Regions from separate parts of the Faecalibacterium hominis (ex Afrizal et al. 2022) genome, predicted to be linked through region 1. Evidence: riboswitches for the same ligand, from Rfam matches in the RefSeq annotation. Region 1 holds a riboswitch; the other holds the start of a gene.
What was found. A riboswitch is a leader RNA that binds a small molecule or an ion and turns the genes downstream of it on or off. The one in region 1 is predicted to bind thiamine pyrophosphate.
Positions count from the first base shown of each region.

Region 1 (15,974 bases):
GTCGCTTTCGACCACGGCGGTGATGTTGTAGTTCTGGGCCTCCGCCGCAGTCATGCTGGCGGGGAGCTCCTGTGCCCAGTAGACACGCACCCCTGCACTCTTGGGCTTGATGCGGAAGAACGCCATACCGGCGGTGTTCACATCACCGGATTCCAGCGCCACAGCACCGCCCACATAGCTGCCGGCTTCCGTAGGCTGCTCGTCCAGATAAATGCGGCTGAACACGCCCTCAGGCAGATATTTGCGGATGAGCTCCAGCGACAGCTTCATGCCGGTGGAGACATCCTTCAGCGTGGGGATGTAGAATTTCAGGACATCCATCACAGAGACCACTTCATCAGCCACCCGCAGCAGCACGCTCACGTCGTTGCCGTCGATCAGCTGCTTGATGTAGGCGTAGATGTTGAACTCCTCTTCCTGCTCAGGGTTCGCCGACATCTTTTTCGGCAGGGGGATCATCTTGAGCAGAGTGCGGATCTTGCCCGAAAGGATCAGGGTCACATAGCCCTGCGCTTCGCCGCTGGTGCCCATCACCACGCCGATATACTGGGTATCTGCCGGGGTGGTCTGGACGCTCAGGGTAAAGGGGGAGCCATAGGTCAGATCCCCGTCTGCGGTCAGGCGGATCGAGACAACGCTGTTGGTCTCATCCACGCCTGCGGTGGTCAGGGCAGGCAGTTCGCTGCCCGCCGAAGCCGCCAGCGCCGGTGTGGCCGCCGCACTCAGGGCGAACACTGCCGCCAGCAGCAATGAGATCAGCCGTTTGGTTTTCATCAGCCAAAGACCTCCTTTTATATAGGTTCTTGTATCATGCAAAAATAAGGGTGCGTGGAACACACAGCACAGTGTTCCCGCACCCTCATTTTACCGCATTGTACCGTACAGGTCAATAACGGGATTCAAGTTAAATTTTGCTCAGCTGCGGGCCCTGGGCGGTATCTTTGACAGCCCAGCCCATCTCGGTGAGCTGCGCACGGATGGCATCCGCAGCGGCCCAGTCCTTGGCCTTCTTGGCGGCGGCGCGCTTTTCCACCAGCTCCGTCACCTCAGCGGGCACCTCGTCCTTCTTGCGGTTGTACATCAGGCCCAGCACGCCGGTGATCTCATCGAACGCCTTGGCGGCAGCCTCCAGCGCAGCCTTGGAGGAAGCAGCGGACAGGGTGTTGATCTCCTTGACCAGATCGAACACGGCAGCCAGCGCATCGGGGGTGTTCAGGTCATCGTCCATGGCCTTGCAGAACTTGGCGCGGGCCTCGTCTGCCTTGGCGGTCAGGGTCTCATCGGTGCCAAACGCGGTCTTGCTCAGGGCAAAATCGAGGTTCTCACGGCAGGTGTAGAGGCGCTCCAGGCTGTTCTTGCAGCTCTCGATGAGGTCCACGGTGTAGTTCAGGGGCATCCGGTAGCCTGCGGTCAGCATGAAATAGCGGATGGGCTCGTAACCGTAGAGGTCTGCCACATCGCGGACGGTGAAGAAGTTGTGCAGGCTCTTGGACATCTTCTGGTTATCCACGTTGATGAAGCCGTTGTGCATCCAGTAGTGGGCAAACTCGCAGCCATTGGCGCACTCGCTCTGGGCGATCTCGTTCTCGTGGTGGGGGAAGATCAGATCCTGACCGCCGCAGTGCAGGTCGATGGTCTTGCCCAGATGGGTGCGGCTCATGGCGCTGCACTCGATATGCCAGCCGGGGCGGCCCATGCCGTAGGGGCTTTCCCAGGCGGGCTCGCCGGGCTTGGCAGCCTTCCAGACGGCAAAGTCGGCGGGGTCTTCCTTCAGGTCATCCTCCATCTGGCTGCGCAGCTCGCGGTTGCCGCTCTCCAGATCGTCCAGCTTGAGGTGGCTCAGCTTGCCGTACTCCGGATCGCTCTTGACGCGGAAGTAGACATCCCCGTTCTTGGCAACGTAGGCGTGGCCGGAATCGATCAGGTCCTTGACGATGTCCAGGATCTGCTGGATGTGCTCCGTTGCACGGGGCTGGACGGTGGGCTTTTTGCAGTTCAGACCGGCGGCATCCTTGAGGTACTCGGCCTCAAAGCGCTGGGCCACTTCCTTCATGGAGGTGCCCTCCTCCTGGCCCTTCTTGATGAGCTTGTCATCAATATCGGTGATGTTGGAGACATAGATGACCTTGTTGCCGCGGTATTCCAGATAGCGGCGCAGGGTATCGAACACGATCAGCGGGCGGGCGTTGCCGATGTGGATATAGTTGTAAACGGTGGGGCCGCAGACGTAGATGCGGTATTCGCCGGGCACCTGCGGCACAAACTCTTCCTTCTGTCGGGTCAGGGTGTTGAAAATCTGCATAAGAACTCTCCTTCTTGTAGGGCAAACAAAAGCCGCAGCAGAACCTCTCAGTCTCGCTTCGCTGACTTACGAAAACAGAGAAGTAAAAAAGCCCCCGATGTGATACAGTCTCCCATATCACATCGAAGGCGGTTTTCAAAATCGCGGTTCCACTTCTGTTTGTCGCTCAAAGCCGATAACGGCGGCTGCCGCGCCGCGATACTCCCCAGCAGGTTTCCCGCGGCGTGCTGCCCGGGCGCACTTCACACACGCTGCTGCAAACAGGCTCCCAGCCAACGGCCCGTTCTCTCTGTCCAGCTCACCTTTGCGCTACTCTGCCCGGGTAAACGCATTTTTCCTGATACATCTGTATTATAGCCGGGCCGGGGGGAGAAGTCAAGCAAAACGCAGGCGCCGGCATTTCAGCGGCAGCTCTGCGCCGATTCAATCGATCTCGTGCTTTTTACAGAAGTGCTTGCTGGCAAAGTACATTCCCGCCCAGATGGCGATGGCAAGCACGAGGTAGAACGGGTTCTTCATGGCAGACACCAGCGACTGCCCGAAAAGGGCCATCATGGCCACCATCACGCCCTTGCCCAGCAGCATGGTGACAAGGTAGCGCTTCTCGTCAAAATCAGAGATGCCAAAGGCAAAGTGCATAAAGGACGAAGGCGTAAAGGGCAGGACCGACAGCATGAACAGGGACGCGGTGTCGAACCGGCTGACCCATTGCTCCGCCTTTTGCAGCTTTGCCGAGCGGCGGGCAAATTTCCAGAAAAAACGCTTGACGACACGCCGCCAGAGCAGGAACATCACAGTGCCGCCCAGCATCACCCCGGCCCAGCTGTACACAAAGCCCAGAAGCCCGCCGTGGGCCGCAACATTCAGCGCCACAATGGCAATGAGCGGCAGCGGCGGAAAAAAGGATTCCACCATTGCAAGGATCACGGGCGCAATGGGGCCAAGGCCGCCAAAGCCTTCCAGCAGGGCCTTCCAGAATTCCAGCGTTCCCAGCTGGTGAAGCCAGCCTATCATCGTCATTTCCATCCCGCGTGTTCCTTCCCTCTCATTTTTCTTTAGTATATCCGGTTTCTATGACACACCCGTGAACAAAATACGAGCTTTTTGTCACATCACCTATACTACGAGACTGCGGGGGCATTTCCTGCACAGGGCGGGAATCTTTATGCTTTTCCGGCGGCTTCAGCGGCGGCCTTTTCGGCCCGGGCCTGCATCCGCTCGATCTGCTGGGCGCGCATCCGTTCCCAGCGGGCAAGCCCGGCTTCGTCCGGGATCTGGACGCAGCGGGCAAAGCTCCAGTGCAGGCCGTCCCGCCGGGCCAGCTTATAGCGCTGGAATACGCCCTTTCCAACCTCATTGCCGGTACCGGCGCAGGCAGGGCAGACAGACAGAGTATACCAGCCGCTGTTGCCCTTTTTCAGCCAGATATCGTCCGGCTGCAGATCCCCGCCGCACACCGGGCAGCTGGCAGTGATGATCTTTGGGTCGCTGCGCCAGGTGGACTGCTCCACATAGCCGCGGAACACCCGGAAGTCCCGGTAATCACCGGGGGCGGGGCAGAGGCTTGCCCGCAGGGATTCCTCCTCGGTGGGGTAGGCCGCCAGACCCGCCCGCAGGTCAAGCTTGCGGCAGACATCGGCGGTGTAAAGGGTATCGGACAGGGCATCGTGGAACGGGCGCTCCATCGGGATGCCCATCCGGGTCACAACGCTTTCCAGCGTCATGCCCTCGCCCTCCTTGCGGGGGTGCTCCCGCAGGAAGATCTGCTGCAGATCATACCACTGGGTGGGGCGGCTCTCGTCCAGATTACAGAGGAAAAGGTTCTGCTTGAGCACCGGTACGTCATCCATGCCCCACTCGGCAAACTCGGCATCCGGGCCGCACCACTGCATAAAGCGGCGCAGCCCCTGCACGATGGGCTCGCCCCGGTCCAGGTCGGCCTGGGTCAGGCCCGTCACCTTGGCGATGTGGTGCTGCAGGGTGCGGAAAATGCGGGGCCGCAGGTGGATGGAGAAGGTATCCAGCACATTGGCATCCTCGTCGATCTTCACTGCGCCGATCTCGATGATCTCGCCCCGGAAGGTCTGCTGCACGCCATGATAATTAAAGAGATACGGCTTATAGCCGATGTTCCATTCCAGATCAAATAAAACCAGATTGCGTGGCATTGTTGTTTGTGTTCCTCTCAGTTCAGGATAAATTTTTCGATGGCCTCGGCCACGCCGTCGTGGTTGTTGTCGGCGGCGGTAACGTAATCGGCCACAGCCTTGACGGCATCCTCGGCATTCTGCATGGCAACGCCCACCCCGGCATAGGAGATCATGGAGCGGTCGTTCAGGCCGTCGCCGCAGGCCATCAGGTTCTCCCGGGTCAGGCCCATCCGCTCCAGCAGGGCGGCAAGGCTCCTGTCCTTTGCCACGCCCAGCGGCACGGCCTCGATGAAGAAGGGGCTGGAGGGGTACAGGTCGATCCGGCCCGCAAACTGCTCCTTTCCGGCGGCACAGACAGCATCCCGCCGGGCAGGGTCAAGGGTGATGAGCATTTTGCAGATCGGATAGTCCACATAGGAGGCCAGATCATCCACATGGATCATCGGCAGCTTTGTGGTAAAGCACTCCTTGTTTGCCCACACGTCCTGATCCCGCTCACACACGATGCCCTCGCTGTTATAGGTCAGGATGGCCACGTCCTGCCGGGCTGCAAATTCGCAGAGCTCCGGGACGAACTCCGCTCCCAGCTGCACCTGATACAGGGCCTCGCCGGTCATGCAGTCCATGATCTTGCCGCCGTTGTAGGCCAGCACACAGCCACCCTTTTTGTCCAGCCCCAGCTCCTTTGCCAGCGGCAGAATGCCCGCCGTGGGGCGGCCGGAGGCCAGCACGATGGTCACACCCTGTGCGGCGGCGGCATCCAGCGCCGCGCGGGTGCGGGGGGTAACGATCTTTTCGTCATTGGTCAGGGTGCCGTCCAAGTCCAGAGCCAGCACCCGGATATTCGATCTTGCCATGATTTTTATTCCTCGTTCTCCGGCAGGGGCTTCCCGCCGGATATTTTATTACTTACCCATCTATTTTACAATGCTTTCCCTTTTCTGTAAAGCAGGAAACCTGTTCCCCGCCCAGAGACAAGCAAAAAAGCCGCCCGGCGAGCAAAACCGGACGGCTGAGAAGGAAGAAAACGCTGTGTTACAGGATGTCGATGTATTCCCCGGCCAGTGCCTTGTTCATGCTGCGGACGGCGCAGAACTTGCCGCACATGGAGCAGGTGTCGCTGTGGTCATCCTCAGGCAGGCGGGCATCCCGGATGGCCTTGGCGGTCTCGGGGTCCAGGGCGCAGGCGAACTGGGCATCCCAGTCCAGCACGCGGCGGGCATCGCCCATCTTATCGTCGATATCCCGGGCATGGGGGATGCCCTTGGCGATATCGGCCGCATGGGCGGCGATCTTGGAGGCCACGATGCCTTGTTTCACATCGTCCACGTTGGGCAGAGCCAGATGCTCGGCGGGGGTAACATAGCACAGGAAGGCTGCACCGCTCATGGCGGCAACGGCACCGCCGATGGCAGCCGTGATGTGGTCATAGCCGGGGGCAATGTCGGTGACGAGGGGTCCCAGCACATAGAAGGGAGCGCCCATGCAGATGCTCTTCTGCACCTCCATGTTGGCGGCCACCTGATTCAGGGGCACATGGCCCGGGCCCTCCACCATGACCTGCACGTTGTGTGCCCAGGCGCGCTTGGTCAGCTCGCCCAGACGCACCAGCTCTTCGATCTGGCAGACATCGGTGGCATCGGCCAGGCAGCCGGGGCGGCAGGCATCGCCCAGCGAGATGGTCACGTCGTGTTCGGCGCAGATCTCGCAGATCTCGTCAAAGTGCTCGTAGAAGGGGTTCTCGTTGCCGGTCATGCTCATCCAGGCGAACACCAGAGAGCCGCCGCGGCTGACGATGTTCATCTTCCGCTTGTGGGTGCGGATCTGGTCGATGGTCTTGCGGGTGATGCCGCAGTGCAGGGTGACAAAGTCCACGCCGTCCTCAGCGTGCAGGCGCACCACGTCGATGAAATCCTGCGCGGTCAGGGTGGCAAGGTCGCGCTGATAGTGGATGACGGAATCGTACACGGGCACAGTGCCGATCATCACGGGGCACTCGTGGGTCAGCTTCTGGCGGAAGGGCTGGGTGTTGCCGTGGCTGGACAGATCCATGATGGCTTCCGCGCCCATATTGACGGCGCTCATCACCTTTTCCATCTCCACGTTGTAATCCTTGCAGTCGCGGGAAACGCCCAGATTCACGTTGATCTTGGTGCGCAGCATGGAACCGATGCCCTCGGGGTTCAGGCAGGTGTGGTGCTTGTTGGCGGGAATGGCCACCTTGCCCTCAGCCACCAGCTGACGGATCTCCTCCGTGGTGCGGTATTCCTTTTTGGCCACGATCTCCATTTCCGGCGTGACGATGCCCTTGCGGGCAGCGTCCATCTGTGTGGTGTAGTTCTGCATGGTACTTTCCTCCAAATGTTTCTTTTATCCTGAACAGCGCTTTGCGCGCTGAACGTACCGGAAATAGGTTTTTGCGCAGCCTTTCCTCTGTGCGCAATTGGCTCCCCCTTTGGGGGAGCTGGCATCGCGCCAGCGATGACTGAGAGGGCGAGCCGCCTTACAGCTGCTCCGCCAGTGCCTTCAGCTCCCTGCACTCGGCCTCGATGTCCTCCGCGCCGAAGATCGCGCTGACAAGGGCCACACCGTTCACGCCGGTGCCCTTGAGCCGGAGCAGGTTCTCCTTGTGGATGCCGCCGATGGCCACAACGGGGATGTCCACGGCATCGCAGATGGCTTTCATCATGCCCTCGGGCAGAACATCCACGTCTGACTTGGTGTGGGTAGAGAAAGCTGCCCCCACGCCCAGACAGTCGGCACCATGCCGGACGGCCTCCAGAGCCTCCTCCACGCTGTGGACGGATACACCGATCATCATCTCATCGCCCACGCGCTGGCGCACCTGAGCAGCGGCCATATCCTCCTGCCCCACATGGATGCCCTCGGCGTGGCAGCGGATGGCAATGTCCACGTTATCGTTGATAAAAAAGGGCACGTTGTACTTTTTGCACAGGTCGTGGAGCTCAAATGCCTCCTTCAGGAAGGCTTCCTCGTCCAGCTCCTTTTCCCGCAGCTGAACGCAGGTCACCCCGCCCTTCAGGGCGCTCTCCACCTGCTGATAGAGGGTCTGACGGCCCACCCAGGCACGGTCGGTGACGGCGTAGAGCCGCATATATTCTTCAGCGCACTTCATACTTGGCACCCTCTTCCAGCTGAGCCGGAGTCATATTGTAAATGGCATCAATGATGTAATTGCGGTAGGTGGCGTTGCCGTCCAGCGGGGTCAGCCGTGCATGGGCGATCTCGCCCGCAAGGCCCATGGCGCAGACGGCGGCAGCCGCAGCCTCCAGCGGCTGGCCGGGGTTGGCGGTGATAAAGGCCGCCGTCAGGGCAGAGAGCTGGCAGCCCGTGCCGGTGATGGCACTCATCATTGGGTGGCCGTTGCGGATGCAGTAGGCCTTTGCCCCATCGGCCACGATGTCAATGGCACCGGTGATAGCCACAACGGCACCGGTCTTTGCGGCAAAAGCCTTGGCAAAGGCCACCGCGCCGTCCAGATTCTCCTCGGTGACCCTGTCGGCCACATCGGCATCCACGCCCTTGGTGGTGCCCGCGCCGGAAGCCAGCGTCTTTACTTCGGAGATGTTGCCCCGGATGACCGTGAACCGCACCTCGTCCAGCAGGCGGTAGGCCGTCTCGGTGCGCAGGGCAGAAGCGCCTGCGCCCACAGGGTCCAGCACCACGGGGTGGCCCAGTGCATTGGCCTTTTTGCCCGCCTTGAGCATGGATTCAATGGTGCGGCTGTTCAGGGTGCCGATGTTGATGTTCAGCCCGCCGCAGATGGTGGTGATATCCTCCACCTCGGCGGCATCGTCGGCCATAATGGGCGAAGCACCGCAGGCCAGCACCATGTTGGCGCAGTCGTTCACGGTGACGTAGTTGGTGATATTATGAACGAGGGGGCTTTTGGTGCGGACATTGGCAAACTGCTCTGCAAACATGACGCACCCCCGTCAGGAAAGGCTGCTCTGCATGGAGCGCAGGGCACCGGAGTGCTGCAGGCTGTACACCAGCACGCCCGCAATGACCGCACCCACAGCGGTGGAGATGAGGAAGGGCACGATGTAGGCGTAGAACGCGATGTCACCGGCGCTCTTGCCCATCAGGCAGATGGCCACCGGGTAAGCGCACAGGCCGCCCAAAATGCTGGTGCCGAACACCTCGCCCACCAGGGTGGCGATCAGGTTTTTGGTCTTTGCGTAGACCAGGCCGCAGAGCAGGGCACCGAACATGCTGCCCGGGAAGGCCATCAGGCTGCCCAGCCCCAGGATATTGCGGAGCAGCGAGGCCACAAAGGCCACGCCCACGCCCCACCAGGGGCCCAGCAGCACGGCGCAGAGCACATTGACCATGTGCTGCACGGGGGCGCACTTGCTGCCGAACATCGGGAAGCTGAACACACTGCCCACCACGCACAGGGCGCAGAACATTCCAGCGAGAGCCAGCTTTTTCACAGAGAATTTTTTCATTGGTAACTCCTCTTTCTCAAAAAGCGGTCGAGGCTTGCTGGCCTCCTCTCACGCCGGAACACGGCTTCCCATCGCAGTTATTTCAAGGCTCAGGGCGCTCCCCCTCAGCCCGGAGCCGCCCGTTGCGGCGGCTTGCGGCAACAAAAAACAGGAGACACCACAGCGGTGCCTCCTGCAAAAAATCATTTTCCTATGACTTCCTACGGCGGCATTATCCGCATCAGGTCAAGGGTCGAAGTTTGGTTACTTCCTCTCAGCCCGCCTTACGAGCTCCCCTGTGTTTTGTTTTTCGTAGGGTATTGTACACCCGCCGGGGCAAAAAAGCAAGAATAAGTTTTTCTTTCGCCTTTTTGCCAAATCGCTTTTACAATTTCCCGGATTATGTTATACTTGTCCCAAATTCCGCAGCGCCCGGGGGAGCCATTCCCCGCTTTGGGGCACTGCCCGGCACAAAAGGAGATTGAAGTTATGGGTCTCATCAAAGCAGCCATGGGCGCGGCATCCGGCGTGATGGGCGACCAGTGGAAGGAATATTTTTATTGTGACGCTCTGCCTGCGGAGGTGCTGGCCGTCAAGGGCCAGAAGCGGACCAATGGCCGCTCTGCCAACCGGCACGGCAGCGAAAACGTCATCTCGGACGGCTCTGTGATCGCCGTGGCCGATGGCCAGTGCGTGCTGATCGTGGAGCAAGGCAAGGTGGTGGACCTCTGTGCCGAACCCGGCGAGTACACCTACAGCACCGGCACCCAGCCCTCCCTGCTCAGCGGCGGACTGAAGAACATCGACAGCGTGTTTGCCGAGCTGGGCAAGCGATTCAGCTTTGGCGGGCAGGCCGGTTCCGACCAGCGCATCTACTATATCAATACCCGGGAGCTCACCGGCAACAAGTACGGCACCCCCAACCCGGTGCCCTTCCGGGTGGTGGACCAGCGCGCCGGTATCGATATCGACATCGGCATCCGGTGCTTCGGCGAATACAGCTACCGGGTGGTCAACCCCATCCTGTTTTACACCAATGTCTGCGGCAATGTGGAAAACGCCTACACCCGCGACGCGCTGGACAGCCAGCTCAAGACCGAGCTGATGACCGCCCTGCAGCCCGCCTTTGCCCGGATCAGCGAGCAGGGCATCCGCTACTCCGCCCTGCCCGGCCATACCGCCGAGCTGGCCGAGGCCCTGAATCAGGAGCTGAGCGCCAAGTGGAGCAGGCTGCGCGGCATCGAGATCGTCTCTCTGGGCGTTTCCGGTGTCAAGGCCAGCGAAGAGGACGAGCAGATGATCAAGGAGCTGCAGCGCAGCGCGGCCTTTATGGACCCCACCCGCGCCGCCGCGCATCTGGTGGGCGCACAGGCCTCCGCCATGCAGGCTGCCGCCTCCAACACCGCCGCCGGTCCCGCCATGGCCTTTATGGGGATGAACCAGGCCGCTGCAGCGGGCGGTGTCAACGCCCGGGATCTCTACCAGATGGGCGGCCAGCAGACCGCCGCGCAGCCTCAGGCCGCACCGGCCGCTGGCTGGACCTGCAGCTGCGGCCACACCGGCAACACGGGCAAGTTCTGTGCCGAATGCGGCAAGCCCCGGCCCGAAGCCCCGGCTGTCTGGGTGTGCAGCTGCGGTGCAAAGAACAGCGGCAAATTCTGCTCGGAGTGCGGCAGACCCCGGCCCGCCGCCAAGTGCGCCAACTGCGGCTTTGTGCCTGCCGACCCGGCCAACCCGCCCAAGTTCTGCCCCGAGTGCGGCAAGCCCTTTGGGGCCTGAGAGGGGTCTGACGCATGGCTGAAAAGACAACGAATTATCAGTGCCCGGCCTGTACCGGCCCCCTGCACTACGATGGTGCCAGCGGCAAGCTGGTCTGCGATTACTGCGGCTCGGCCTACGACGTAAAGGACATCGAGGCCCGCTACGCCAAAAAGCAGGCCGCTGCCGACACTGCCGCCGAGGGCGATGCCAAAAAAGCCGCCCGCCTGCCCCGGCAGGACAGCCCGGTGTGGAGCGAGGCCGAGGCGGAGGGCCTGAACAGCTACTCCTGCCCCACCTGCGGGGCCGAGCTGGTCTGTGACGAGACCACCGCCGCCACCACCTGCCCCTACTGCGGCAACCCCACAGTGCTGGGCGGCAAGCTCTCCGGCAAGCTGAAGCCGGAGTACATTCTGCCCTTCAAGCTGGACAAAAAGACCGCCATTGCCCAGCTGACCAGATATTACAAGGGCAAGGCCTTCCTGCCCAAGGCGTTCAAGAGCCAGAACCACCTCGCAGAGATCCAGGGCGTATATGTTCCCTTCTGGCTCTACGATGCCAAGGCTGACGCGCGCGGCCGGTACGAGGGCCAGAACTCCGAGAGCCACCGCGAGGGTGATTACATGGTGACCACCACCCAGCACTACGATGTGCGCCGCGAGGGCTCGGCCGCCTTTGCCAAGGTGCCGGTGGATGGCTCCAGCAAGATGCCCAACACCCACATGGATGCCATTGAGCCCTTTGATTACGGTGACCTGAAGCCCTTCTCCACGGCCTACCTGCCCGGCTATCTGGCCGACCGGTATGACGAGGATGCCGATGCCTGCGCCGAGCGCGCCTACCGCCGGATGTACAACTCCACGGCCGATGCGCTCCACGCCACCACCGGCGGCTACAGCGAGATCCACCCCATTTCCGAGAACATCAACGTGGATATGACCCACGCCCACTACGCCCTGCTGCCGGTCTGGATGCTCCACACCCGGTGGAAGGACAAGGACTTCCTGTTCGCCATGAACGGGCAGACCGGGCGGCTCATCGGTGACCTGCCGGTGGACAAGAGCCGGGTGGCCGCGTGGTTTGCGGGCATCAGCCTGCCCCTGATGGCAGTGCTGGCGTTCCTGCTGTTGCTATAAGGGGGGTGGCAGAATGAAACACACTGCAAAACGCTTTGCCGCCCTGCTGGCCGCACTGGTGCTGGCGCTCTGCCTGAGCATCCCCGCCTTTGCCGCCGCACCGCTGGTGCGGGACGAGATGGGCCTGTTCGATGCGGATACTTACAGCCAGCTGGAAGCCTCTGCCGAAGCCGCCAGCAACGGCCACGACTGCGACGTGTATTTTCTGGTGGTGGACAGCATCGGTGACACCGACCAGCGCCAGTACGCCAAAGATTACTACCTTGCCAACGGTCTGGGCAGCGGCTCTGAACAGAGCGGCATCCTCTTCCTGCTGGCAGTCGGCTCCCGCAAGTATGTCACCATCACCTACGGCGGCGGCGTGACAGCCTTTACCGATTACCGCATTGAGCAGATCGAAGATGCCGTTGTTCCCTATCTCTCGGACGACGACTGGGCCGAGGCCGCCTCCGAGTACCTCTCCATGTGCGCCGACACGCTGGATTTCTACGCTGAGCACGGCGAACCGCTGGATGTTGACAACGACACCAGCGGCTGGCCCATCCTGCTCCTCATCGTCATCGGCGTACCCATGATCATTGCCGGTATCGTCTGCGGCGTGCTGTACAGCCAGATGAAAACAGCCCGGCTCAAGACCGAGGCCAACGATTACATCGGCGCAGGCTTAAAGCTGCGGGTGCAGGTGGACAACTACACCCACACCGACCGTGTGCAGGTCTACGACCCGCCCCACGAGGAGAGCAGCAGCTCCGGCGGCTCCTCCGTGGACAGCGACGGCTTTGGCGGCTCCTCCGGCGGCTCGTTCTGAGCGCCCTTTTCTCCAGCAATAAACCACCGGTTCTGCCGGTGGTTTTCGCTTGTTTCTATTTCCGTGTAACATGCAAAAGAAAGGAAACCCAACGAATGTCAAAGAAGATCACCGCCCTGATCCCCGGAGCCGCGCTGGCACTGGGCATCGCCTGCATCGCCAAGTGGCTGGAAACGCTGGAAAGCAGCGCCGGGCTCCACCTCATTGGTGCATCGGTCATCGCCCTGTTTATCGGCATGGCCATCAATGCGTTTTTCCAGCCCAACAAAACAACCGCGCCGGGCATCAAATTCACCTCTAAGAAGGTCCTGAAATTCGCCATCGTCCTTCTGGGTGCCAGCCTGAACATCCGCACCGTGCTGACAGTGGGCCGTTTTTCGCTGACGGTCATGCTCTTCACCCTGGCCACCTGCTTTGGACTGGGCGCGCTGATCGGCAGAGCGCTCGGGCTCAACTGGAAAACCAGCAGCCTGATCAACGCCGGGACCGGCATCTGCGGCGGCTCTGCCATTGCCGCCATTGCACCGGTGATCGAGGCCGATGACATGGACATCGCCTACGGTATGTCCGCCACCTTCCTGTTCGATACGGTGATGATCGTTGTGTTCCCGCTCCTCGGCCGGTGGCTTGGGCTTTCCGATGCCGCATTCGGTCTCTGGGCCGGTACGGCGGTCAATGATACCTCCAGCGTTGTAGCCACCGGCTACGCTTTCAGTGAAGCTGCCGGCGACTTTGCAACGATGGTCAAGCTGACCCGCACGCTGGCGATCATTCCGGCTGTTCTGGTCTTTGCCGCCATCAACCTGCACCTGAAAAAGAAAGAGAGTGCTCAGGCCAACGGTGTCAAGGTGCGCATCCGTTCCATTTTCCCCTGGTTCATCCTTGCGTTCCTTGCCATGTCCCTGCTGACCAGTCTGGGCCTTCTGCCCGCCGGGCTGGTTTCCGGCCTGAAGACCATCAGCAAGTTTCTGATGGTCGCGGCTCTGGCGGCCATTGGTCTGAACACGAACTTTAAATCGCTCTGCCGTTCCGGCGCAAAACCCATGCTGCACGGCTTCATCATCTCCACATTGGTCGTTCTGGTCGCCATTGGTGTTGAGTACATGATCGGCATTGCACCCTACGGCACACTGTAACGCTCCTGCCAGCTGAATTTTCCCACAAAGAAAGAGCAGTGCTCTCCAATGGGTCCCCCCACCGGAAGCACTGCTCTTTTATTGTTCCGCTTTGCTCCACAAACGCGAAGTTGTCTGTCTGATTTCTTCGTCAATTTTTTTCATAGAATACTATATCCATTTTTTCGTTTATATGCTCAACCTTTCCAGTTTGAACATATCCCATTTTCTCATATAGATGTAGATTTCCCTTTTCTTGTAAAATTGTATCCAAACACCAATGGTCAGAACCATATATATTTTCAAGTTCAATCATTGCTTGTTGAGCATATCCTTTATTGCGAAATTCACCCATAATCCAAATTGGCGAAATTCTTTTTCTACTTCCATCGTTTTTATTAACTATTCGTACTGCACCAACAACTATATCATTCTCAACGATATAATAATAAGTTGTCCAAGGCTGTTCAAATTTAGCGATTATTTTTTCTAAGCTTTCAGTTGCCGGACTCATATCGAAATCTTGATATTTATCTAAAAGCTCTGTAAATGCCTCTACTTGCATTTTCCAGATGGTTTCTATATCTTCTCTCGTTGCTTTCTTTAATGTGATAGCCATTATCCTTCTCCTTCCTGTAATCGGTCGCACAAATCCCGAGTTATTGAACTGAGCCGAGTATACCACACTCTCCCCACAAATACTACCACACAAAAAACTCCCATGCTCACATCGGAAGATGCTGTGCATGGGAGTTTTTGCTGCGCCTGTTACGGCGTATTGTTACTTATTGAAGGTCTTCTCGTTCAGCAGGCCCTCGCTCTTGGCAACGCAGATGCTGGCAACTGCATCACCCACCACGTTCAGGGAAGTGACCAGCATCTCGATGGGGCGGTTGATGGCCAGGATCAGGGAGTAGGCCAACAGAGCGCCGTCGTTGACGAAGCCCATACCAGACAGGATGGTAAACAGGATGACAGCCCCAGCGCCGGGAGCGGCGGGGGTGCCCACAGATGCCAGCAGGGCCAGCAGGGCGACCACGACCAGCTGGCCGGGGGTGACGGTGTAACCGGCACAGCCTGCAATGAACACGGTGGCAATGACCTGCATGATGGCGGTGCCGTCCATGTTGATGGTCATGCCCAGCGGCAGGACGAAGGAAGCGATGCTCTCATCCACGCCGAACTCTTCCTCGCACACCTTGATGTTCAGGGGCAGGGTGGCGGCGCTGGAGGAGGTGGAGAAGCCAAACACTGCCACGTTGGCGATCTTGCGGATGAAGGTGAAAGGGTCCAGCTTGGCACCCAGTGCAATGACCAGCGGGTAGGCAATGATCAGGAAGGCCAGCAGCAGGACCACCGTGACCACCACATAGACCAGCGCGGGCTTGAGGTAATCGATGCCGTAGATGGCGAAGGTACGGGTCAGCAGCACAAAGACTGCAAAGGGGGCAAAGTTGCTGACGATGAAGTTCAGGAACACGACCACCACATCGTTGACCTCGCCCAGCAGGCGGCGCAGGGTCGCGGTGCGGCTCTCGCCCAGGGTGTTCATACTCAGGCCGATGGCCACTGCCAGGAACACGCTGGAAAGCACAGCGCCATTGCTGCCAAAGGCAGTGATGATGTTGGAGGGGATGATGTTCAGCACCACGTTCAGGGGGTTGGAACCGGTGGAACCGCTGGCTTCTGCCAGACCCTCGATGCGGGTGTTGAACAGGCCCATGGAGTAGGTGCCGTAGCCCACACAGCCTGCCAGCAGCAGCGCCAGGAAGGAGCACAGCAGGAACCAGAACAGGGTCTTTGCGGAAATGCGGCCCATGGTGCGGGTGTCTGCAATGCTGCCGATGGCCAGCGAAATGGAGGTAAAGACCATGGGGATGATCACCAGCTGCAGCGCCTTGATGAAGAGCTGGCCGATGATGTAGAAGATGCCAAAGGAACGCTCAGCGCCCTCGGCGGTGATATCCTGGAACAGCAGGTTGTTGATGGTGGTCCAGGTCTGTGCCTGACCGCTGGCGTTCAGATGCTCCCGCAGGAACATAAAGGCCAGACCTGCCACCAGGCCGCAGACCAGAGAGATCGCCATGCGTTTTGCAAGGGATAATTCGTGCTTCTTTTTTGTTTCCATATCCTTTTCCTCTCACAGTACCGGTTTTTGGCTCACACTTTGCCTACTCTAGCACAACTCCCCCTGCAATGCAAGAGAAAATCGCGCAAAATACAGCTTTTTTCGTAAATAAGTACGACTTTTCTC
Region 1 covers NZ_CP186860.1:2,340,945-2,356,918, reverse strand. Annotated here, with positions in the region: gene ACKXGA_RS11345 (hypothetical protein) at 1-774, opposite strand, end outside; gene cysS (cysteine--tRNA ligase) at 905-2,302, opposite strand; gene ACKXGA_RS11335 (TVP38/TMEM64 family protein) at 2,726-3,328, opposite strand; gene ACKXGA_RS11330 (3'-5' exonuclease) at 3,466-4,470, opposite strand; gene ACKXGA_RS11325 (Cof-type HAD-IIB family hydrolase) at 4,488-5,309, opposite strand; gene thiC (phosphomethylpyrimidine synthase ThiC) at 5,488-6,798, opposite strand; gene thiE (thiamine phosphate synthase) at 6,956-7,588, opposite strand; gene thiM (hydroxyethylthiazole kinase) at 7,575-8,396, opposite strand; gene thiW (energy coupling factor transporter S component ThiW) at 8,409-8,924, opposite strand; TPP riboswitch at 9,105-9,211, opposite strand; gene ACKXGA_RS11300 (SPFH domain-containing protein) at 9,393-10,682, shown strand; gene ACKXGA_RS11295 (Trm112 family protein) at 10,697-11,797, shown strand; gene ACKXGA_RS11290 (TPM domain-containing protein) at 11,811-12,605, shown strand; gene ACKXGA_RS11285 (YeiH family protein) at 12,701-13,741, shown strand; gene ACKXGA_RS11280 (GNAT family N-acetyltransferase) at 13,872-14,339, opposite strand; gene ACKXGA_RS11275 (dicarboxylate/amino acid:cation symporter) at 14,502-15,848, opposite strand.

Region 2 (15,974 bases), 750 kb from region 1:
TTTTATTTGAACTTCTACAAAGCACCGCAAGGGTGGATTCGAACAGCTGCGGCGCTGTCGCGGAAGACAGCGCAAAAACAGCCCAGTGGGCTGTTTTTAGCAGTGCGGCTTGCGTAATCCACCCGCGCCCATAAAAAACCGTCAGCGTAGAGATACGCTGGCGGTTTTCTGTTTGCAGAAGGATTGAGTTTTCATGCGGGTGGATTCGAACCAGCGGCCTGTGGTTTTGGAGACCGGCGCTCTGCCAGAATGAGCTAAGACGGCATGAAAAAAGCGCCCCTGCCCGGCTGGGCAAAGACGCTTGCGGTATTTGGTTGTTAGATGCCGGGGACGATTTCCTTAACACCCTTTGCAAATGCAGCGGCCTTTTTCATCAGGCTGTTTTCCTGAAGATATTCAAGCCCCTGCAAGGTGATATGCGGTTCCATGGGCGGCTCGATGCGCTCCGGCTGGCGAATGTAGCGAACGATGTTCAGGCCCTCAATGAACCCAGCCTTCTGAAGCTGAATCAGGAGAGCCTGAAAGCGGTTCGGATTCGTACCGAAGCGCTCGGCAGTAAAGCCAGCGCAATCGAACTCCTCAAAGTCCATGCTTTGCTGCAAATACTTCAAAATGCGGTAGATGATACGAAAATCTTCCATGATAACACCTCAACCCTTTCTGTTCGCAATCAATTTGCAATACTCGCCATATAAACGCTTCTGTTCGGCTCGTTCGGCATCAATTTCAGGCGTGGAAATCGTAGCACGGCTCGGAATGTAATGTGTTCTTTTGTACTCTGCAACAAGGCTACGCTCCCGCCTTACACTTTCCTTCCACAATTGGTCTATCTGCTCTTTGGTGTAGCTCATTTGTGTACCTCCCAGCGACTATAACCAGTCACGCCAAGCTGCTTGCAGGTTTCCTCAATGATAACGTGCAACTCGTTTTCTTCAATGTCAGCAACGCTCATTCCGCGTTCGGCCATGTACTGCAGTGCATGGTCTTGTACGTCACTTCTGGCGCGGTCCCACTGTTCAAAAGTGATATTTTCAGGAACTACAAAGCGATACCTGTATTTGTAGTCCACAGCTTCCATGATGCGGGTGCCGTCGGCAAATGCCGCCGGGATGTCTGCATCAGTGCTGAAGGAATACTGCGTGGTATCTGGCGGGTGCGTGTGGATGTTGTAACTCCCTTTCAGTTTACCACCCAGATACGAGCAGTCAACCCCTCGGGGATTATTGTCGGTCATATAATGGACTTCACCGTTGCGGGTGATGACCATCATATTCTCAACTTTGGAACTGGCGTACTTGTTGCAGAAAGAATCCTTGAGGGCTTCCACTTGCTGGGTGTCTTTCAAATCGACCTTTCCCAGAAACTTGTGAATCGTCTCGTCATTTTGCCCGGAGAAACCACCGCTGCCACGCAGACTTTGCGGCGCAGAAACTTCTTTTTTCTTCGCCGCCCACGTTGCCTTACTGCTGGCGCTTCTGCCAAAGCCTGCCACGCTGGTGCGGGCGCTGTCGGGTCGGCTGCCATGCTGCCCACGGAAACCCCGGTTGAACCTGCGGGGGAGATGTCTGCTGTTGTGGAGATCGGGGGTGTCACTGGCCCGCCTGCATGGCGAGCGGTGCACCCCTGATCTTTTTGTCGGAACAAAAAAGAAAAGCACCATACTTCCTACGAAGTACAGTGCTTTTTTGGTGGAGAATAGCGGGATCGAACCGCTGACCTCTTGCATGCCATGCAAGCGCTCTCCCAGCTGAGCTAATCCCCCACATATTCGGTTGGTGTCCTGCGACGTGAGTTATTATACCAGCCGGGCGGGCGGTTGTCAACACCCAATTTGAAAAAGTTTGCAATAACAAAAAAGCCCTGCCGGGCACAGAGCCGGGCAGGGCGCGGAACAAAGTGAGGATGGGTCAACCCTTTGCGTGCTGGCGGTCAAAGATCTGCGGAGCCACGCGGCAAAGCAGAACGGCGGCCACCATGGTCAGCAGGGTCTCGGGCAGCATGTAGCTGCCGTTGTACACCAGGCTGTAAGTCCAGGCGGACAGGCCTTCGTTCAGGTTGCCCCAGACCAGCACACCGGACAGGAAGCTGCACATAAAACGCAGGAAACCTGCCATAAAGGTGCCCACGGCCACGCCGACCATCCGGTTCTTGAAGGGACGGGCAAAGAACTCGGCAGTGCCCAGCGCCATAAAGGCCACCAGGTAGTCCAGCAGGACTTCACCCAGGAAATACAGGAAGGTCGGGGTCGGGGGTGCCCAGAAGCCCAGCAGCATCTGCAGGCAGCCGTTGACAAAGCCGGTGAACAGGCCCCACTTCACGCCGTGGCGGAAGGAGACCAGCACAAAGGGCAGCATGCTCAGCAGGGTAACGCTGCCGCCGTTGGGCAGGGTGAAGAACTTGATGTTGCTCAGCACGGTGCCAATGGCGATCATCAGGGCGCACTCCACAAGAATGCGGGTCTTGGAATAGGTTTTTGACATGGGAGATTCCTCTTCTCAGATAATAGTACACAAAAACAAATGCACCCGCACAAAAAGGCAGGCGCATGGGCTTCGTTTGTGAAGAGGGTGGACCTTTCCGCAAACTACCTACGCCGGCATTACCCGGATCAGGTTCGAGGGTACTCCGCTCAGGTGCGGATCTCAGCTTTTCAGCGCCCCTGTTTTTATGTCCAGCTCCCAGTATAGCGGCCAGCGCCCAAATGTCAAGCCCCGGCGGGCATATTGGCGGCCGCTGGCTCATATTTTTTAGGGAGACCGCAAACAGGGGAGGCGTGACCGGATGAACGTGGAGCCGGAGCAGCGGGCGGCGCTGCTGGGAGAGTACATTGCAGAGCACAGTGCCACGGTGCGGGCAGCCGCCCGGGCGTTCGGGTGCAGCAAATCAACGGTGCACAAGGATGTGTCCACCCGCCTGCGGGCCGTGGATGCGGCCCTGTTTGCCCGGGTGCAGGCCGTGCTGGCCCGCAACAAGGCCGAGCGCCATCTGCGGGGCGGGGCGGCGACCAGGCGCAAATACAAAAAGTAGGAGAGCGGTGCAGGGAGGCCTGTGCCGCTCTCCTGTTTATTTGTGCCGGAACTGCTCCAGCGCGGCCTTTTCCAGCCGGGAGACCTGCGCCTGGCTGATGCCGATCTCCCGCGCCACCTCCATCTGGGTCTCGCCCTTGAGGTAGCGCAGCTCCATGATCCGCTTTTCGCGCGGGGTCAGACCGGCCACGGTCTGCCGGAACTCCAACCCGCTGATCCAGCTGTCCTCGCTGTCCGGGTCGCGCACCTGATCGATGACATACATGGCATCGCCGCCATCGGTGTAAAGGGGCTCTTCCAGACTGATGGGCTCCACCACCGATTCCAGCGCCGCGTTCACCTCCCGGCGGGAGAGCCCTGCCTGCCGGGCCACCTCGTCCACGGTGGGCTCCCGGCCCAGCTGCTTTTCCAGCGCCTCCCGGGCCTGCATGGCCTTGTAGGCGGCATCGCGCAGGCTGCGGCTGACCCGCAGGGCGTTGTTGTCCCGAAGGAAGCGCCGGATCTCCCCGATGATCATGGGCACGCCGTAGGTGGAAAACCGCACCGGCTGGGCCGGGTCAAAGTTGTCGATGGCCTTGATGAGCCCGATGCACCCCACCTGAAACAGGTCGTCCAGATTCTCCCCCCGCTGCGCGAAGCGCTGCACCACGCTCAGGACAAGCCGCAGGTTGCCCTCGATCATGGCCTGCCGGGCGGCGGCATCGCCTGCCCGCGCCCGGGTGAGCAGCTGCCGCTTTTCCGCTTCGGAAAGCACCGGCAGCTGGGCCGTGTCCACCCCGCATAATTCCACTTTGTTGTACATCCCCCGAACCTCCGGTTACGTTGATACCGGAAGTATGGGGTAAGAGGGCAGGGAAGATACATGGGAATTGTTAGCAGCTACTCCCGCTCCAGCACCTCTTTCAGCTGACGGATGATCCGCTTTTCCAGCCGGGAGATGTAGCTCTGGCTGATGCCAAGGGCATCGGCGGCTTCCTTCTGGGTGTGCTCCACGCCGTCCACAAGGCCGAAGCGCAGCTCCATGATCTGCCGCTCCCGGGGGGCCAGCTGCTCCACGGAGCGCCGGAGGGTGGCACGCTCGGCGGCCTGCTCCAATTGCAGGCCCACAAGGTTCTCGTCGCTGCCCAGCACGTCCGAGAGCAGCAGCTCGTTGCCGTCGCCGTCGGTGTTCAGGGGCTCGTCGATGCTGGCCTCCTGCCGCCGGTTGGAGCTTTTGCGCAGGTACATCAGGATCTCGTTGCCGATGCACCGGCTGGCGTAGGTGGCCAGCTTGATGTTCCGCGCGGGTGTAAAGGTGTTTACCGCTTTGATCAGCCCGATGGTGCCAATGGAGATCATGTCCTCCTGTGGCACACCGCTGTTCTCGTACTTTTTGGCAAGGTAGACCACCAGCCGCAGGTTGTGGGTGATGAGGTCATCGCGCGCGGCGGCATCCCCCGCCATCATCCGGGTCAGCAGGGCCTTTTCCTGTTCCGGTGTCAGCGGCGGCGGCAGGCTGGGCCCGCCGTTGATGTAGTGGGCGGTGGAAGGGGATAATAAGTGAAAAAACAGCCATTTGATAAAATTGAACATGATGAGACCCCTTTGTAGGATAGTAATGGATAGGCTCTGTCTTTGTCCAACCTCTCAGTCGCAGGCTTCGCCGCGACAGCTCCCCTAGTAGGGGAGCCCTTGGCATGGCGGAAAGCTCGCCCTCTTTGCCAAGGCCGCCCCTATTAGGGGCGGTGGCATCCCGTAGGGATGACGGTGGGGTTTAACGCCAGCAGCGGCTCCCGGCTTAACCCCCCAGTCACCTGCGGCGACAGCCCCCCTAGTAGTGGGGCCCTTGGCATGGCGGAAAGCTCTGCCTTTCACCTGTTAGGCAACGACGACCGCCGCCAGTGGCGGAAACAGGAAGAGGTTGTATGGAAGTGCAGCCTACCCATGCGCCAGGCTGCTGACGGTTTCGCTCCCCACCAGCACTTCCCACCCATCAGGCGGCGGGGGGAGGTCGGCGAAGGCGGCATAGAGGTGCTCGGCCATGCCCTGCCCGGCGGGGGAGCCGGTGCAGCACAGGCTGGCCGGGACGGCCGGCAGGATACAGTGCCCGGCCACGGTGGTGCAGGGAACAAGGCGCACTCCCAGCGCCGGGACGGGCAGGGGAGCGGCCCCGGCAAAGTGCTGCTCCAGATAAGTACCCAGGGCGGGCGGCAGGCGGCCCTGCACGGCACCGAACCGCACCAGCACCACCGCCCGGCCCGAAAGCGGTTCCTGCACCGAAAAGCCGGTGTCGCAGAAGGCCCGGACATCCAGTGCTGTGTCTGCCACGGTGAGCCGGGCGGGGAACACCTGCCCGCCGCCCCGGCCCAGAAAGCGGAGCACCCCCTGTACAGCCAGCACCACCCCGCCCGCGCCCGCCAGCAGTGCCCCCGGCGAAAGGGGCAGGTAGATGCAGCCGTTGTTGGTCTGTGCCCCGGGCAGCAGCAGCGCCCCCGCCAGCAGCAGATTCCCCGCGCAGAACCACCCCACAAGCCGGGCAAAGCATCGGCCCCCGGGCCAGCCGTAGGCGGCGGCCACCGTGAGGGCGGCGGTTGACACTTTATATAAGAGCGCGGCAGCGTCTGGTGCTTCCGGGGCCAGCAGGGCCAACGAGGAAGCTGCCCCCGCTGCCCCGCCCAACAGCAGCCGCCCGGTCCGGCACTCCACCCCGGCCAGCAGCCCAGCCGCCAGCAGGAACAGCAGCGTGAGCGCAAAATTCGTCAGCAGCAGGACATCGAGGTAGATCACAGTCTTGATGGGCGGCACCTTCTTTCTGGTAGATATCAGTGTAGCAGGAGGTGGGGGAGAAAGAGGGCGAAGGAGAGGCTTTGCTTTTGCATAAAACCTCTCAGTCGCGGGCTTTGCCGCGACAGCTCCCCTAGTAGGGGAGCCCTTGGCATACCGTCGCGTTTTCGGGGGCTGGCGCTTCGCTCCTGTTTGCCCTGCTGGCGCAAAGTCTTTCCCTTGCGGCAGATGATGATTTTGGAGCCGAAGGCGAATCAATCGAAAAACGAATCTCCTGCCAAGGCCTCCCCTACTAGGGGAGGTGGCATCGAGCGTTAGCGATGATGACGGAGAGGTTGTATGGGAGGGACAGCCTGACCTTTCGCTGCTGCAAGGCTTTGACTGAGAGGGTTGAGCCCTTTTGAAAAACTTTTTTCACAAATTTCCAAAAAAGGCTTGCAAAAGGGAGCGGGAAGAGTTATAATACATCTCGCAGTCAATTGTGCGCTGCGCAATTGCGTTTTGAAAGATGTGCCTCTTTAGCTCAGTCGGTTAGAGCACCTGACTGTTAATCAGGGTGTCGCCTGTTCGAGTCAGGCAAGAGGCGCCATTAGGCGGCGAGGGCAACTTCGCCGCTTGTTTTTTAACCGGGTGTTGTAACCAATCTGAGACTTTTTTCACAAAATCTTCAAAATTAATGGTTTCTTAAAAAATGTCCTCTTGAAGATGCTGTCAGATTGTGGTATACTACACCCAAACCTTGGAACAGTTTTTAAACGTTCTGTGGTGATTGACTCAGATCAAAGGGTAGGCGCTCCCTTCTTTTGATAGCAGCGGACTTCTGCTTTGCCCTGGTTCTCCGCAGGGCAGGGCAAAGCAGAAGGCTATGCGCTGTTAAACCGGAGTGCAAAAAGAAAACCTTTTTCATTTGTCAGACCTACGGTCAAAACAACAGCAAACTGGGGCTTGTGTAAACAGACCGGGTGTGCTAGAATAAAAGCCGTAGTTTTGAAATAGACACAGTACATTGAAAAAGAGATCGTTTGCTTTTGGTTGTCGGTCTCTTGTAAAGGAAACATCGTATGCGTTATACCTATGTGCGGCAGCACGATTCTACGGACTGCGCGGCCGCTTCACTCGCAATGGTGTGCCTCCATTACAAAAAGGAAATCACCATCACCCGCCTGCGGGATATGATGGGAACCGACATGAAAGGCACGAACCTCGTTGGCCTGCAGAAAGCAGCCAATGAGCTGGGCTTCAGCACGGCGGCTGTCCGTGTTGACCGCGAAAACTTTTTAAGCGATTTCACACTGCCCGCAATTGCGCAGGTCATTACCGACCAGGGCTTGACCCACTTTGTGGTCATCTTCAAAAAGACGACCATCAAGGATGACGATGCCCGCCGCAAGCATGTGGTGCAGGAAGAAGAACGCAAGGCTGATGCAAGCAAAAAGTACAAATGCAAGGATTATGTCGTCATCGGCGACCCTGCAAATGAACTGAAAAAGATCAGCCTGGATGAGTTCTATAAAAACTTCACCGGCGTGCTGCTGCTGCTGAACCCCACAGCGGAGTTCAAGGGTGGCACCGGCAAGCATAAGGTGGAGGGCAAAGAGGAAGCCAAGGCAGCCCGCAACAATATGTTGAAGCGGTACATGGATCTGCTGCTTCCCCAGAAAAAGCTGTTTGCTTACGCTATTCTCAGTTCAGTGATCCTGACACTGATCGGCATCGTGTCCACCGTCTTTAATAAGGCAATCATGGACGAGGTGCTACCTTATGGGCTGAAAAACCTACTCATATCGCTCATTGTCGTGTTCAGTGTGGTCAACCTGACCAGCACGCTGCTCTCGACTGTGAGACAGTGGATCCTGATCTTTCTTTCCATTAAAATCGATATCCCGTTGATGCTGGGCTACTTCGAGCATGTGTACAAACTGCCGATGAAGTTCTTTGCATCCCGTAAGACCGGCGAGATCACCACCCGCTATTCCGATGCAAGCACCATCAAATCGGTGCTGACCAGCATTGCAATGAGCGTGGTCATGGACATTGTGATGGCCGTGGGTACAGGCTTTGTCCTGTTCCGGATGAACTCCTCGCTGTTCTCCATTACCCTGTTTACCACCGTTCTGAGCCTGCTGCTCGTCATCATCTTCAAGCAGCCCTATAAGCGGATCAATGAAGAGACGATGGTGCAGTCGGCCGTTCTGAACAGCCAGATGATCGAGAGCCTGCGCGGCATCGAGACCATCAAGTGCAACGCCTGCGAGGATCGCGAGCTGGAAGCTCTTGAGCGTGAATACATCAAGAGCCTGAAGATCAGCCTGCGTTCCAGCAAGATCAGCACCAGCCAGAGCCTGATCTCCAGCGTGATCATGACCGTGTTGAACATGGTCACCACCTATGTGGGCATCACGCAGGTGCTGAATGGCCAGCTGACGCTGGGCGGCTACATGGCGTTCAGCACCCTTTCGGGCTACTTTACTTCTCCGGTGAGCGAGCTCATCAGTATGCAGATGTCCATTCAGGAGGCTTCTATTTCCATGAAGCGACTGACGGAGATCATGGATTATGAATCCGAGCAGGACGATGACCGCGAGTACACCGAGATGGAGAGCATGGAGGGCGACATTGAGTTTAAGGATGTCACCTTCCGGTATGGCAACCGCACCCCGGCACTGGACCACATCTCCTTCACCATCCCGCAAGGGAAAAAGGTGGCGCTGGTTGGTTCTTCGGGTTCCGGCAAGTCCACCATCACCAAGCTCCTGCTCAAGTATTACGAGCCGGAGAGCGGCACCATCAGCGTGAATGGCGTTGATCTGGACGAGTACAGCAATGCATCCGTCCGCCGCTGCATTTCCTATGTCCCGCAGAACGTTGAGCTGTTCAGCAAGACGATCTTCGAGAATATACGCATCTCCCGCCCCGAGGCTACCCTCGATCAGGTACGGGAGGCGGCCAAGAAGGCCGACGCACACGAGTTCATCCGCAGGCTGCCGCTGCAGTACAACACCTATCTGGAGGAAGCCGGCAACGGCCTGTCCGGTGGTGAGAAGCAGCGCATTGCACTGGCCCGTGCGTTCCTGAAGGATTCGAGCCTTTACATCTTTGATGAATCGACCTCCAGCCTGGACTTTGGTACAGAGAATACCATCTTTGATATGATCTATAACCAGCTGGCTGACCGTTCGATGCTGATCGTGGCACACCGCCTTTCCACCATCCGTGACTGCGACCTGATTTTGGTCATGGATCACGGCCAGATCGTGGAGCGCGGCACCCATGACGAGCTGCTGGCAAAGCAGGGCAAGTATTACGAGCTCTGGAACCTGCAGCAGGGCATCTTCCGCCGCAAGAAGGAAGAGCCTGCACCCGTTGCCCCCGCGGCAGTCGTTGAAGAAGACGACGATGGCGAGGCAATGACCTATTAAGTTGCAGCCGAGTGCGCACTCGGTTACATAAATGATCTTTGGATGGATGCGCAGCCGGAAAAAGATCGCCAAAATAAGTTTTTTCATTCATTTGAAGGGAGTAATTCATTATGATGATGCCTGCAAACTACTCTGTTATCGCAGAGAACGAGATGACCTATGTCAACGGTGGCGCTAGCTTTATCGACGCTATCGGCGCTGTTACCGCTCCTATCTGGGGCATTGAGAATGTCAAGCAGTTCAACACCAACATCGTGACTCTGGTTGGCAACACCTTCCTGCAGTCCACCGTTGACCGCACCATCGGTGTCCTGTTCAGCGGCAATACCACCTGGAAGGAAGTCGGCAACATCGGCAAGAACCTGTTCGGCCACAATGTTAAGGGCGGCAAGATCGAGAAGAACAACTTTGGTGACTACGTCATGAACGCTCTGGGCATTGCTGCTGCTGTCTACAACCTGGGCGTGGCTCCCACCAAGAACACCGTCAAGGAGACTGCTGTTACCTTCACTGTCTAATTAGACGTGATCTGAAATTATGAAGCGTTGAGGAAACTGCACCGCCCTACTTGTTAGCGCGGGGCAGACAACAATGCCTCGTTATGGTGTGCCAGGAGGCGTGTGCCTCCTGGCACACCTTATTTTTATGTTGCTTATCGCGTTGCGGTAGGCAATTGTGTGTGGTAGAAGATTATGTTTATCCTTACAGGAATGCTCTTTACATAGTGACACTTTATCGCTGTGTGAGTGGCTTACCGTGAGCATCCTCACCCTCTCAGGCGCTTTGCGCCAGCTCTCCCGAAGGGAGAGCCCTTGGCATAGCGCAGTGTACGGTGGGTTTCCCTTTGCGTAGTGTGAACGCAGACTTGCCCACAGTGCAGGGAGTGAGTCATTCTGTCAAAACCTCCCACTTTGGGGGAGGTGGCAGCGCGTGTGCGCTGACGGAGAGGGTGAGCCCGGTAGAGGTATAAGCTATAGTGACACTTTATCGCTGTGTGAGTGGCTTACCGTGAGCATCCTCACCCTCTCAGGCGCTTTGCGCCAGCTCTCCCGAAGGGAGAGCCCTTGGCATAGCGCAGTGTACGGCGGGTTTCCCTTTGCGTAGTGTGAATGCAGACTTGCCCACAGTGCAGGGAGTGAATCATTCTGTCAAAACCTCCCACTTTGGGGGAGGTGGCAGCGCGTGTGCGCTGACGGAGAGGGTGAGCCCGGTAGAGGTATAAGCTGATGAAAAAGACGACAGTTGTCAAGAATAATGACATGCTGGATGTAGCCCGAAGACTTCGGAGGGAAATGACACCACAGGAGCAACGGCTTTGGTATGTTTTCTTGCGGAAATATCCGGTAAAATTCTACAAACAGCGGATCATTGAATCGTTTATTGTGGATTTTTATTGCGCGGATGCAAGATTGGTTATTGAACTTGACGGCTCACAGCATTATACTGAACAGGGGAAAGCTTACGATGAGGAACGAAGTGCTATCCTGCATGGCTATGGCTTGAAAGTTTTACGGTTCTCTAATCGGGATGTTAACAATCATTTTGATGCTGTATGCGAGACCATTGATAGGGAAGTACAAATTCGGATATAAAAGCAGCTGTGACCCTTTTTGTCAAGAGCTCCCACTTTGGGGGAGCTGGCAAAGCCGTTAGGCTTTGACTGAGAGGGTGAGGCCGCTTTGAGGAGAGTCTTTGGCAAAACGGTAAAAAAGAATCTTTGACCCCAGACAATTGCTTATTGCAAACAAAAAAGAAACAGGTGGACATTATTATGAGAGAGATCCAAGTTGCAGAAAACAAGACCCTGAAGCTGACCAACGTTCTGGCACGCAAGATCGATGCCAGCGAGCTGGGCAACCTGGGCGTGATCCTGACCCAGATGCAGAACTTTATCAAGAGCCACAGCGCCATGCCGGTTGGCCCTGTGATCCAGTGCGTCAAGTTTACCTCCGGCCCCAACCCGGAGCCGCAGATCTATTTTATGATGCAGGTCAACCAGCTCATCCCCCGCCTGGAGCCGGGCTACGAGCAGGACGCTGTGCTGCGGGTGAAGGGCTGCCTGTACGCCCACTTCACCGGCCCCATGGACCACAGCAGCCTTGCCAGCCAGAAGCTGAACATCTATGCCTACGAGCACGAGATCGAGCTGACCGGCACCACCTACAGCATCTACGTCAATCAGGACAGCGAAAACGGTGTCATGGACGTTTTTATGGAGACGAAGTAATATGACCACTCGCATTCAGAATCTTTCCGACCTGCAGGACCGCCGCATTATGATGGAGAAGAAGCTGCCGGCCTTTGGCTACGCGCTCATTCTTCTGGTGGCTTTCCTCATGGTGTTTCTGGTGATCTGGAGCACCCAGAACAAGCGCACCTACGTCAGCCAGTCCACTGGTTCAGTGCAGGCGGCCAACAAGACCTATATCATGTCCAGTTACTCCGGCTCCATCACCGAGCTGAACATCTCGGAGGGCAGCTATGTCACCGAGGGCGACCTCATCGCCCACATCAAGAGCACCGATCTGGACATCCAGCAGGACAGCTACCAGAAGCAGCTGGACATCTACAAAAAGCAGAAGAGCCAGTACGAAAAGCTGCTCAAGTCCATTCAGGACGACAAGAACTACTTCAGCGAGACCGACATCGACGATCAGCCCTATTACTACCAGTACGAGAGCTACAAGAGCCAGGTCAGCCAGAAGGCGTTCGACGCTTCGCCCTATCAGGCCGCCGGTTACACCGACGAGCAGATCAAGACCATGATGGAGCAGAACCAGAGCGAGGTGGAGAGCCTGTACTACTCCACCCTGCAGTCCATTTCTGCCAACCTGACCAGCGTGCAGGCCAACATTGACAACATCGAGGCCCAGCTGGATGCCCTGAACACCGGCGCGAACGATTACTACATCTACGCTCCCACCTCCGGTGTCATCCACATGGACACCCCCTACAAGGTGGGCATGGTGCTCAGCGCAGGTTCCGCTCTGGCCACCGTGGCCAGCGAGAACAGCGACCTTGAGATCGTGGCGGCTGTCACCGTCAACGACCGGCCGCTGATCAACGTGGGCGACCCCTGCAAGATCGCCATCACCGGCCTGTCGGAGTATTCCTACGGCACCCTGACCGGCACTGTTACCTCCATCGACAGTGACGTGACCACCAACACCAGCGGGTCTTACTACAAGATGACCATCAAGCCGGATAACACCTATGTCGTGAGCACCAGCGGCGACAAGGTGGATCTTTCCAACGGCATGAGCGTCACCGCCCGTGTGGAGTACGATGAACTGACTTACTTTGACTATGTGATGGAGGCCCTGGGCGTGCTGTTCCGCTAAGCGCCCGCCGATTCCACGCCCAAGAGGTACGAAAGAATGAAACTGAACCCGAAACAGCTGGCCGCCCGCGCGGCTTTGCTGGGTGTGCTGGCCTGTGCCGCCGCCCTGCCTGCGTCGGCTGCCGGCCCTGTTACCACGCCGCTGGCCCTCACGCTGCCCAAGGTGAGCTTTCCCTGGGATAAAGTTACCGCCGAGAGCATCGAGACCGGCAGCTACGATGCCGCCCCGCTGGCGGGCACGGCCCAGCAGCTCTCCCCGGTGACCACCCCCGCCAATGCCGCCAGCAAGAACGGCGTGACCTATGTCTCTGATAACCCCAATGTTGTCTCGGTGGACAGTGAGGGCGTGGCGCAGGCTGTGGGCCTGGGCACGGCCAACATCACCGCCACCTGCGGCGGGGTGAGCTGCACCTATACCATCACCCCCCAGCCGGATGCCAGCATGATCGCCACCGAAATGGATATCACCCTTGCATCCAGCACCATTGCCGTGGGCGAGACCACCAGCCTTTCGCTGGCAGTGCTGCCCACCTCGGCGGCCAACTATATCAACGTCAGCCTGAGCTCTTCCAATGAGAAGGTGGCCACCGTCAACAACTTTGGCAAGGTGACCGGCGTTGCCCCCGGCAAGGCCACCATCACCGCCACGGACGGCAACGTGAGCTGCACGGCCACCGTTACGGTGGTTGCGGCCAACACCAGCACCGTCTCCAGCCAGTCCATCTCCCTGAACACCAACTATGTGGTGCTCAAGCCGGGATCCTCCAAGACCATCACCGGCAAGGTGTCGCCGGCCTCTGCCAGCCAGAGCCTGACCTTCAAGAGCCAGGACAAGAGCATTGCCACCGTCAGCGGTTCCGGTGTCATCACCGGCGTTGCCACGGGTGCCACCTCCGTGGTGGTCTCCAACGGCACCGCCTCCACCTCGGTCACGGTCATCGTCAACCGCACCGCATCCACCTCCGGCAGCAGCAGCGATACCAGCGGTGAGGGCACCGAGGACAACATCACCACCGATGCCACCGTGGCCGCCATCCAGAACGCCGCAGGGGAGGAAGTGTCCCTCTATCAGAGCGACGTGCCCGTCATTACCGGCGAGATCCTGAGCGCCCTGCGCACCACGGGCCGCAGCCTGATCGTGCTGGGTGAGGATTATACCCTGCGGATCGATGGCACCAGCATCAAGAGCACCCAGGGCGGGTTCAGCACCGCCCTGACCTTTGCCCCCGATGAAAACGGCCTGAGTTTCCAGCTGGGCGAAAGCGGTGCGCTGCCCTGCGTGGTGCAGATCACCCTGACCGGTGAGAACGCCGCTTACAGCCGCCTGTATCTGCACAACACTGCCAGCGAAAAGTGGCAGTTCCTGAACAGCTACAAGGATGGCACCATCACCGCCGATACGGCTGGCAGCTACCTACTGACCAACCAGAATCTGCGCTTCACCAATATCAACTGGACCTTCTTCATCGCCGCCGGTGCGCTGACCGTGGTCTGCCTGATCGTGTATATCGCCGTCAAGAAACGGTATTGGTTCTGGTAATTATAACTGTGCGTAGTAAAACCTCCCGCTCATTCGAGTGGGAGGTTTTGTGTTTATCGGAGGTTCTTGACAATCATAATACAATATGATATGATTTTGATATCAGAAAGAAACTTCCGAACCCTGTAAAGGAGGGACATTTTATGGAAGAGAAGATCTTACAGACCAAGAAGAACGGCATGACCATGCTGCTGCTGACCCTGCTGGGCTATGTAGCATCCATTGCTCTGTTCATTTGCAGCATCACCCTGCTGGATGCAGACCGGATGCTTCTGGGCGTGCCGCTGCTGATTTTGTCCATTGCGTATTGGATCACAGGTATTTTCCTGTTCTGCGGCCTTAAAGTGCTAAAGCCGCAGGAGGCGCTGGTGCTCACCCTGTTTGGCGATTACATCGGCACCCTGAAGGGACAGGGCTTTTACTGGGTAAACCCCTTCTGTACCGCCGTCAACCCCGCCGCCGGCACCCGCCTGAGCCAGAGCGGAGATGTGAACAGCAAGGAAACCAACGTGGCTGCGCTGTTTGGCGGTAACGGTCAGAATGCTCAGATGAGCGTCGAGTCCATGAGCAAAAAGATCTCGCTCAAGATGATGACCCTGAACAACTCCCGCCAGAAGATCAACGATTGTCTGGGCAACCCGGTGGAGATCGGCATTGCAGTCATCTGGCGCGTGACCGATACCGCCAAGGCTGTGTTCAACGTGGACAACTACAAGGAATATCTCTCCCTGCAGTGCGACAGCGCCCTGCGCAACGTGGTGCGGGTGTACCCCTATGATGTTTCTCCCAACGTGGATACCACCGGCGACGGCGTAGCCGACGAGGGCAGCCTGCGCGGCTCCTCCGAGGTAGTGGCTGCCCGCATCCGGGACGAGATCCAGAAGAACGTGGCCGAGGCCGGTATCGAGGTGGTGGAAGCCCGCATCACTTATCTGGCCTACGCCCCCGAGATCGCAGCGGTCATGCTGCAGCGCCAGCAGGCAAGCGCCATCATTGATGCCCGTAAGATGATCGTGGACGGTGCCGTGGGCATGGTGGAGATGGCACTGGACCGCCTGAGTGAGAACAAAGTGGTGGAGCTGGACGATGAGCGCAAAGCGGCAATGGTCTCCAACCTGCTGGTGGTGCTCTGCGGCAACCGTGACGCGCAGCCCATCGTGAACAGCGGCAGCCTGTACTGATGGCAGAGCCGAAAAAGCAGATTCCCCTGCGCCTGAATGCGAAGCTCTACGATGCCCTTGCCGCGTGGGCTGAGGATGACTTCCGCTCGGTGAACGGGCAGATCGAGTATCTGCTCACCGAGTGTGTGCGTCAGCGCAAAAAGAACGGCAAGTACGTCTCTGACCAGATCGACGTGCCGCCCGAACTGGATATCAAGTAAAAGAACGACCCTCTCAGTCAAAGCCTGTTGGCTTTGCCAGCTCCCCCGAAGGGGGAGCCTATCGCTGGCCTGGGATAAAGGCAGCATAGCCTCGCCCTTCGGGAGAGGTGGCATTGCGAAGCAATGACGGAGAGGGCCGTTCCTTATTTAATTCGTATGCTCGCTCCACCCGCTGGAGGTGACCACTTCGCCATCGGTGGTGCACCAGAGAGCTTCCACGCCGTCCAGCGATTCCACGAGCTGCTTGCCCTCTTCCAGAGGCAGGCAGAACAGGCCGGTGGTCAGGCAGTCGGCCACACCGGAGTCCGGAGCCAGCACGCTCACGCCGTCAAAGTAGGCGGCGGGCCAGAGGGTGGCCGGGTCGATGAGGTGGTGGTAGCGCACACCGTCCACAACGTAGTAGCGCTGGTAGTCGCCGCTGGTCACAAGGGAGAGGTCACTCATCTTGACTGCGGCCACGGTGGAGCTGCCGTTGGTGTAGACCTCGGAGGAGTTCCACGGGTTT
Region 2 covers NZ_CP186860.1:9,398-25,371, forward strand. Annotated here, with positions in the region: gene ACKXGA_RS00065 (YjcQ family protein) at 318-641, opposite strand; gene ACKXGA_RS00070 (hypothetical protein) at 651-851, opposite strand; gene ACKXGA_RS00075 (hypothetical protein) at 848-1,660, opposite strand; tRNA gene ACKXGA_RS00080 (tRNA-Ala) at 1,687-1,762, opposite strand; gene thiT (energy-coupled thiamine transporter ThiT) at 1,908-2,480, opposite strand; TPP riboswitch at 2,569-2,671, opposite strand; gene ACKXGA_RS00090 (sporulation transcriptional regulator SpoIIID) at 2,782-3,027, shown strand; gene sigG (RNA polymerase sporulation sigma factor SigG) at 3,064-3,828, opposite strand; gene ACKXGA_RS00100 (sigma-70 family RNA polymerase sigma factor) at 3,906-4,598, opposite strand; gene ACKXGA_RS00105 (sigma-E processing peptidase SpoIIGA) at 4,944-5,810, opposite strand; tRNA gene ACKXGA_RS00110 (tRNA-Asn) at 6,302-6,378, shown strand; gene ACKXGA_RS00115 (peptidase domain-containing ABC transporter) at 6,851-9,208, shown strand; gene ACKXGA_RS00120 (microbial anti-inflammatory protein) at 9,319-9,726, shown strand; gene ACKXGA_RS00125 (endonuclease domain-containing protein) at 10,435-10,800, shown strand; gene ACKXGA_RS00130 (hypothetical protein) at 10,980-11,435, shown strand; gene ACKXGA_RS00135 (HlyD family secretion protein) at 11,437-12,549, shown strand; gene ACKXGA_RS00140 (Ig-like domain-containing protein) at 12,586-14,088, shown strand; gene ACKXGA_RS00145 (SPFH domain-containing protein) at 14,232-15,269, shown strand; gene ACKXGA_RS00150 (PTS ascorbate transporter subunit IIC) at 15,269-15,469, shown strand; gene ACKXGA_RS00155 (FAD:protein FMN transferase) at 15,617-15,974, opposite strand, start outside.
Region 2: it holds a riboswitch for thiamine pyrophosphate, as region 1 does, so the genes downstream of both, thiT (energy-coupled thiamine transporter ThiT) here and thiW (energy coupling factor transporter S component ThiW) in region 1, are expected to answer to the same signal.